One region of the Pseudomonas sp. C9-3 genome, then DNA from elsewhere that is predicted to be linked to it. Evidence: predicted binding sites of a transcription regulator. Region 1 holds the regulator's gene; each other region holds the start of a gene.
The links. The regulator FliA, encoded in region 1, starts transcription of late flagellar genes. The targets are predictions, from matches to a motif close to CTAAAGTTTNNNNNNNNNNNGCCGNTAA.
Positions count from the first base shown of each region.

Region 2: the regulator FliA is predicted to act here: its motif matches at 922-949, upstream of RS899_RS30960 (methyl-accepting chemotaxis protein).
Region 3: the regulator FliA is predicted to act here: its motif matches at 1,434-1,461, upstream of RS899_RS23935 (methyl-accepting chemotaxis protein).

Region 1 is NZ_CP135919.1:3,874,254-3,876,518, forward strand. It holds gene RS899_RS17540 (chemotaxis response regulator CheY) at 1-364, opposite strand, end outside; gene fliA (RNA polymerase sigma factor FliA) at 562-1,311, opposite strand; gene fleN (flagellar synthesis regulator FleN) at 1,308-2,135, opposite strand.
Region 2 is NZ_CP135919.1:2,835,751-2,838,015, forward strand. It holds gene RS899_RS12805 (Na+/H+ antiporter family protein) at 1-699, opposite strand, end outside; gene RS899_RS30960 (methyl-accepting chemotaxis protein) at 992-2,265, shown strand, end outside.
Region 3 is NZ_CP135919.1:5,216,277-5,218,541, reverse strand. It holds gene RS899_RS23935 (methyl-accepting chemotaxis protein) at 1-1,211, opposite strand, end outside; gene RS899_RS23930 (bifunctional O-acetylhomoserine aminocarboxypropyltransferase/cysteine synthase) at 1,717-2,265, opposite strand, start outside.

The sequences.
Region 1 (2,265 bases):
CCCGCTCGAAAATCTTCTCGATCTTTTCTTTCAGCACCTGAGCGGTGAAAGGCTTGACCACATAGCCGTTGACCCCGGCCTGGGCCGCTTCGATGATCTGGTCGCGCTTGGCTTCGGCGGTGACCATCAGCACCGGCAGGTGCTTGAGGCGCTCGTCGGCGCGGACCGCACGAAGCAGGTCGATGCCGGTCATGCCGGGCATGTTCCAGTCGGTCACGAGGAAATCGAAGTTGCCGCTGTGCAGCATCGGCAGCGCAGTGGTGCCGTCGTCGGCTTCTGCGGTGTTGGTGAACCCCAGGTCTCGCAGGAGGTTCTTGATGATGCGCCTCATCGTGGAAAAGTCGTCCACGATGAGAATTTTCATGTTCTTGTCCAAACCTGCCTCCATCGATACCAAACGCGCCCTGGCGGGCGTGCCGTCAATTCATTGAGCGCCGTGCGCTCTTTGGGGTGGATGCGTCAAAGGAACGTCACCCAAAAATTCGTAAGCCTATAACTTGCCTAAGGAAATTCCTTTCAGGCTTTACGCTCAGAACAAGCAGCCGCGAAACTACCCGATGCTCAGCGCGCGCGCCACTCCGCCAGTCGCGAGCGCAGGCGCGCGGCGCACTGGCTGTGCAGCTGGCTGACGCGGGACTCGCTGACGCCCAGTACTTCGCCGATCTCCTTGAGGTTGAGCTCCTCGTCGTAGTACAGCGCCAGGACCAGCCGCTCGCGCTCGGGCAGCTTGGTAATGGCGTCGGCCAGCGCCGCCTGGAAGCGTTCGTCTTCCAGGCCGTGGGACGGCTCGTTGTCGTGATGCGAAGCGTCTTCGGCAAGGCCACCGCCCTGTTCACCGTCCTGCAACATGTCATCGAAGCTGTACAGCCGGCTGCCCTGGGTGTCGCTGAGGATGCCGTAATAATCTTCGAGGCTCATATTGAGTTCGGCAGCAACCTCCTGATCTTTAGCGTCGCGTCCGGTGCGCGCCTCGACGGCGCGGATGGCGTCGCTGACCATACGGGTGTTGCGGTGCACCGAACGGGGCGCCCAATCGCCCTTGCGCACCTCGTCGAGCATGGCGCCACGGATACGGATGCCGGCATAGGTCTCGAAGCTCGCGCCCTTGCCCGCGTCGTACTTCTTCGCCGCCTCCAGCAGGCCGATCATCCCGGCCTGCATCAGGTCCTCCACCTGCACGCTGGCCGGCAGGCGGCCCAGCAGGTGGTAGGCGATGCGCTTCACCAGTGGTGCGTGTTTCTGGATCAGCAGTTCCTGGGAGTTATGCGCCTGTGCCTTGCTGTACATACGCGCTCCGGAGGCCGCGGTCATACGGCCGAACCCGTGGGATGTTGCACCAGGCGCTCGACGAAGAACTCCAGGTGCCCTCGTGGGTTGGCCGGCAGCGGCCAGCTGTCGACCTTCTGCGCCACCGCCCGGAAGGCCAGGGAAGCCTTGCTGCGCGGGAACGCCTCATACACCGAACGCTGCTTCTGCACCGCCTTGCGCACCGACTCGTCGTAAGGAATGGCGCCGACGTACTGCAGCGCCACGTCGAGGAAACGGTCGGTGACCTTGGTCAGCTTGGCGAACAGGTTGCGGCCCTCCTGGGGGCTGTGGGCCATGTTCGCCAGCACGCGGAAACGGGTCATGCCGTAGTCGCGGTTGAGCAGCTTGATCAAAGCATAGGCATCGGTGATGGACGTGGGTTCATCGCAGACGACCAGCAGTACTTCCTGGGCCGCGCGAACGAAGCTCACCACCGAGTCGCCGATACCGGCGGCGGTGTCCACCACCAGCACGTCGATGTTGTCGCTGATGTCGCTGAAAGCCTGGATCAGGCCGGCATGCTGCATCGGCGTGAGGTGCACCATGCTCTGGGTGCCCGAGGCCGCCGGGACGATGCGGATGCCGCCGGGCCCCTGGAGGATCACGTCGCGCAGGTCGCATTCGCCTTCGATCACGTCGGCCAGCGTGCGCTTGGGCGACAGGCCCAGCAGCACGTCGACGTTGGCCAGGCCAAGGTCGGCGTCCAGCAGCATGACGCGGCGACCAAGATCGGCCAGCGCCAGCGACAGATTCACCGACACGTTGGTCTTGCCCACGCCACCCTTGCCACCGGTGACTGCGATTACCTGAACGGGATGCATGCCCATATCAATACCTTGTCTCGTCATTCGACCGTCACGCTTCTGGCGTTTCGGCTAATCCGGCTGCGGTGCTCCACCGCTTCCGGTGCTCGCGGATCATCTTGCAGAGCATCCGCATCGCTTGGGCGGCCCAACC
Region 2 (2,265 bases), 1.0 Mb from region 1:
GGGGGTATCGACCCGCTCAGCCTGTTCGATGCGTTCCAGATCGTAATCACGCTTGCGCCGGTAGCTGAAGCACACCGCGATCAGCAACCCGCAGACCATGCCCAGCGCCGGGATCAGCATGGCGTGGGTGACGTTGATGCCCTGCACGTCGACGCCCGCGCGCGCCACGTTGGCCAGCAGGATCTGGTTCAGGAAGATGTTGCCGAAACCCACCGGCAGGAACATGTAGGGCGTGATCAGGCCAAAGGTGATGACGCAGGCGATCAGCCGGCGGTCGATCTGCAGGCGCGTCAGGACGTAGAGCAGTGGCGGCACCAGCAGCGGAATGAAGGCGATGTGGATCGGCAGGATATTCTGCGAGGAGATCGCCACCACCAGCAGCAGGGCAATCATCATCCACTTGAAGGCACTGGAACCGTTTGCCTCATGCCGGCCGAGCATCGCCAGGGCGCGGTCGGCCAGGGCGTGCGCCATTCCGGAGCGCGCGATGGCCACGGCGAAGGCGCCGAGCATGGCGTAGGACAACGCCACCGTCGCACCGGCACCCAGGCCCTCGTTGAACGCCTTGAGCGTGCCATCCATGCCCAGGCCGCCGAGCAGACCACCTGCCACTGCACCGGCGATCAGCGCGACCACCACATGCACGCGACACAGGCTCAACACCAGCATCAGGCCAATGGCGATCAACACCGCATTCATTCCAGCACTCCTTCCAGGGCTCGCCGCGCCAGGGCGCGGGCAAAAGGCGCGCACTCTGCCAAACGCTCGCCGGGGTGTCAAAATTTCAGTCGAATCAAGACGTTTCCGAGTTCGCCTGGCAGGACTTTCACGCAGACGAGCACGCTTCTTGCCTGGCTTTTCGCCGCCCGTCGGCCAGGCACGCCAGAATCGCCTGTTTTCTGGCGTTTCGCCCCGTCGCGGGTCAAGAAGATGCGGGAAAGGCCGATATAGCTGGCATCCCGAGGCTTAGTTCAAACAAGGATTCCCCTCCATGCTTCTGCGCCGTCTTTCCATCCAGTGGAAGATCACCTTGCTTGCCGGGCTCTGCCTGCTCGGCGTTGTCTCGCTGCTGTCCGGGCTGTCCGTTTACCGCACCCAGCACAGTACCGCGCTGGTCAAGCAATCGAGCACGCAGATGCTCGACGAAGCAGCCAAGGCCCGCCTGCAATCACGCGGTGAAGTCCAGGCCATGCGCATCCAGCGCTACATCATGGACGCCTATCAATATGGCAAGGGTTTCTCACGGCAGGTGCTGTTCCTGCGTGACCAGGCGCAGAAGCGCTTCCTCGATGCCTACGACCTGCGCGAGGACCTGACCCGCCAGGTGAAGACCGCGCTGGAAGGCAACCCGGAACTGCTCGGCCTCTACGTCGCCTTCGAACCCGACGCGCTGGATGGCAAGGACAAGCTGTTCGCCGGCCAGGGCGAACTGGGCAGCAATGATGCCGGTCGCTTCTCCATCTACTGGTCCCAGGCCACGCCGGGTCACCTCGAGTCCGAGGCCATGGCCGAATCGCTGCTCAACGACACCAGCCCCGGCCCCAGCGGCAGCGCCTACAACGCCTGGTTCACCTGCCCCAAGACCACCGGCCAGCCCTGCGTGCTCGATCCGTATTTCGACGACGTGGGCAGCAAGAAGATGCTGATGACCAGCATCGCCTTCCCGCTGGAGCTGGACGGCAAGGTCATCGGCGTCATGGGCCTGGACATCAGCATGGAGAAGCTGCAGGAAATTGCCGTGGAAGGCAGCCAGGAACTCTATGACGGCCAGGGCCGCGTCAGCATCGTCAGCGCGGCAGGCCTGCTCGCCGGTCACAGCGCGGATGCCTCGAAGCTGAGCAAGAACCTCAAGGAGGTCTACCCGAACCAGGGCGCCGACCTGCTGCAGGCCATCGCCGCCAACCATGAGCAGGTGTTCCGCCAGGACGACCAATTGCGCGTAGTCGAACCGTTGCAGCCGATCCCCGGCTCCAAACCCTGGGGCGTGCTGCTGGAAGTCCCGCAGAACGTCCTGCTCGGCCCGGCCATCGAACTGCAGAACGAGTTGGATAACCAGCGTGTGCAAGGCACCGTCTCGCAGTTGGGCTTCGGCCTGATCGCCGTGCTGATCGGCCTGTTCGCCATGTGGCTGACTGCCCGCGGCGTGACCCGTCCGATCCTCGGTGTGGCCGCCATGCTGCGCAATATCGCCAGCGGCGAAGGTGACCTGACCAAGCGCCTGGACTACGCCGGCAAGGACGAACTGGGCGAGCTGGCCGGCTGGTT
Region 3 (2,265 bases), 1.3 Mb from region 1:
GCGAGGCGCTCGATCTGCTCCACGGCCTTGTTCACCACGCGGTCACCGTCCTGGGCCTGGTGGTCGGCGGCGGAGGCGGCCTGGGAGGCCTGCTCGGCGTTGCGCGCGACTTCCTGCACGGTGGCGGACATTTCGTGCATGGCGGTGGCGACCTGGTCCGTCTCGACCTTCTGGGTGTTCGCGCCGGCGCTGGTCTGCTCGGTGACGGCGGAGAGTTCCTCGGCGGCGCTGGCGATCTGGGTGACGCCGTCGCGGATGCCACCGATGAGCTCGCGCAGGCTCTGGCTCATGCGCTGCATGCTTTGCTGCAGGCGGCCGAGTTCGTCGCGGCGGGTGACCTGGACGGTCTGCGACAGGTCGCCGGCGGCGATGCGGTCGACCACAGCCATGGTTTCCTGCAGCGGGCGGGTGATCTGGCGGGTGATGATCAGCGCGGCGATGCCGCCCAGGACCAGCGCGAGCAGGGTGAACAGGGTCTGCAGGCTGCGGGCGCGGGCGCTTTCGGCGTCGCGGCGATCGAGCTGGAGTTGGTAGAGACTTTCGCTGATCTTGACGATGTCCTGGCCCTGGGTGGTCATTTCCTTGCGTGCCTGGACGATGGCGGCCATGTTGCCGCGCAGGGTGGTGACGGCATCGCGATAGGCGCGCAGGGCAGTGCCCAGTTGCTGGACGTACTGCGCTTCGGCGACGCCGAGGACGCTTTCCAGGGCCGGCAGGCCGGCGATGCTTTCATCCAGGCCGCGGGTCACGCCGTCACCGTTGCTGGTGAGGGCCGTGGCTAGGTAATCGCGCACGTCGTAGCGGGCCTGCAGCAGGTCTTCACGGGTGCCAGTGATGGCCTGGAAGCGGGTGGCGCGCTCTTCGTCCGCGGGGGCCTTGAGTACGTCCTGCTGGATGGTGGCCGTCAGTTCGGCGGCGCGCGTGGCGTTGTCCTGCAGGGCGCGGCGGGTGATGCCAGCGCTCTGGTAGCCGGCGCGCATGGCGGCCAGGGACTTCTCGTAGTCGGCGATGATGCCGCCGAGCTGGTCGAGCATGCGCACGTTCTCGGGGCTGACGAAGGAGGCGCGCAGTTTCTGCTGCTGCGCCTTGAAGTCGGCCAGGGTGGACATGACGTTGGCGGCTTCCTGCTCGGCGCCGTCGGCGATCATGTACTGCAGGCGAGTGATGCGCAGCTTGGTCAGGCGCGAGTTCAGCTCGGTGATATCGCTCATCCAGTTGCTGCGGTCGATCAGCGAGCCCAGGCCGACCCAACTGACGATGGCGAGGATGGCGGTGAAGGCGAGGACCAGGCCGAAGCCCAGGGCCAACTTGAGATTCACGCTCAGGTTGGAAATCCAGGTGTTCATTGACGATCTCCAGGAAAGGTTGTGTGAAGTCAGGCCGTTCGGAGATTGTTCTTGTTGGGGGCCAGGGTGGCGAACCACGTCCAAGCCCTATCGGCAGGATCGGGCGGAACCGTATGGTCACGGGCGAAAAAAGTTATCCGCCGGCCGGCGCCTGGAAGGCGGGTCGGAAAGGAATAGGCGGGGAAAGGCGGACGAAATCCCTGTTCGCTGGTGTGTCACTGGGTGCGGTCGCGCGCTGGCTTGCGGCGCTGGCCGGCATTCTACGGAAAGGCCGATGGAGCGTCTGCAAGATGATGGCAATTAGATATTGCAGGGGCCGCTGACCCGCGAATGAGGCGCCGGCCTGGCGCCTCATTCGGTTGCCGCGGGATCAGGCCTTGGCGGCGTCCAGCGCCTGGGCGAGGTCGGCGAGGATGTCGTCGATGTGCTCGATGCCGATGGACAGGCGCACCATGTCGCGCGGTACGCCGGCCTTCTGCAGTTCTTCGTCGTTGAGCTGGCGGTGGGTGGTCGAGGCCGGGTGGCAGGCCAGGGACTTGGCGTCGCCGATGTTGACCAGGCGCACCACCAGGTTCAGTGCGTCGATGAAGCGCGCGCCGGCTTCCTGCCCGCCCTTGATGCCGAACGAGAGGATCGACGCGGGCTTGCCGCCCATGTAGCGCAGCGCCAGTTCCTGCTCGGGGTGGTCGGCGAGACCGGCGTACTTCACCCAGCTGACTTGCGGGTGGTCCTGCAAATACTGGGCGACTTTCACGGCGTTCTCGCAGTGGCGCTCCATGCGCAGGGCGAGGGTTTCCAAACCTTGCAGGATCAGGAAGGCGTTGAACGGCGAGAGCGCGGCACCGGTGTTGCGCAGCGGCACGACACGGCAGCGGCCGATGAAGGCGGCGGGGCCGAAGGCTTCGGTGTAGGTCACGCC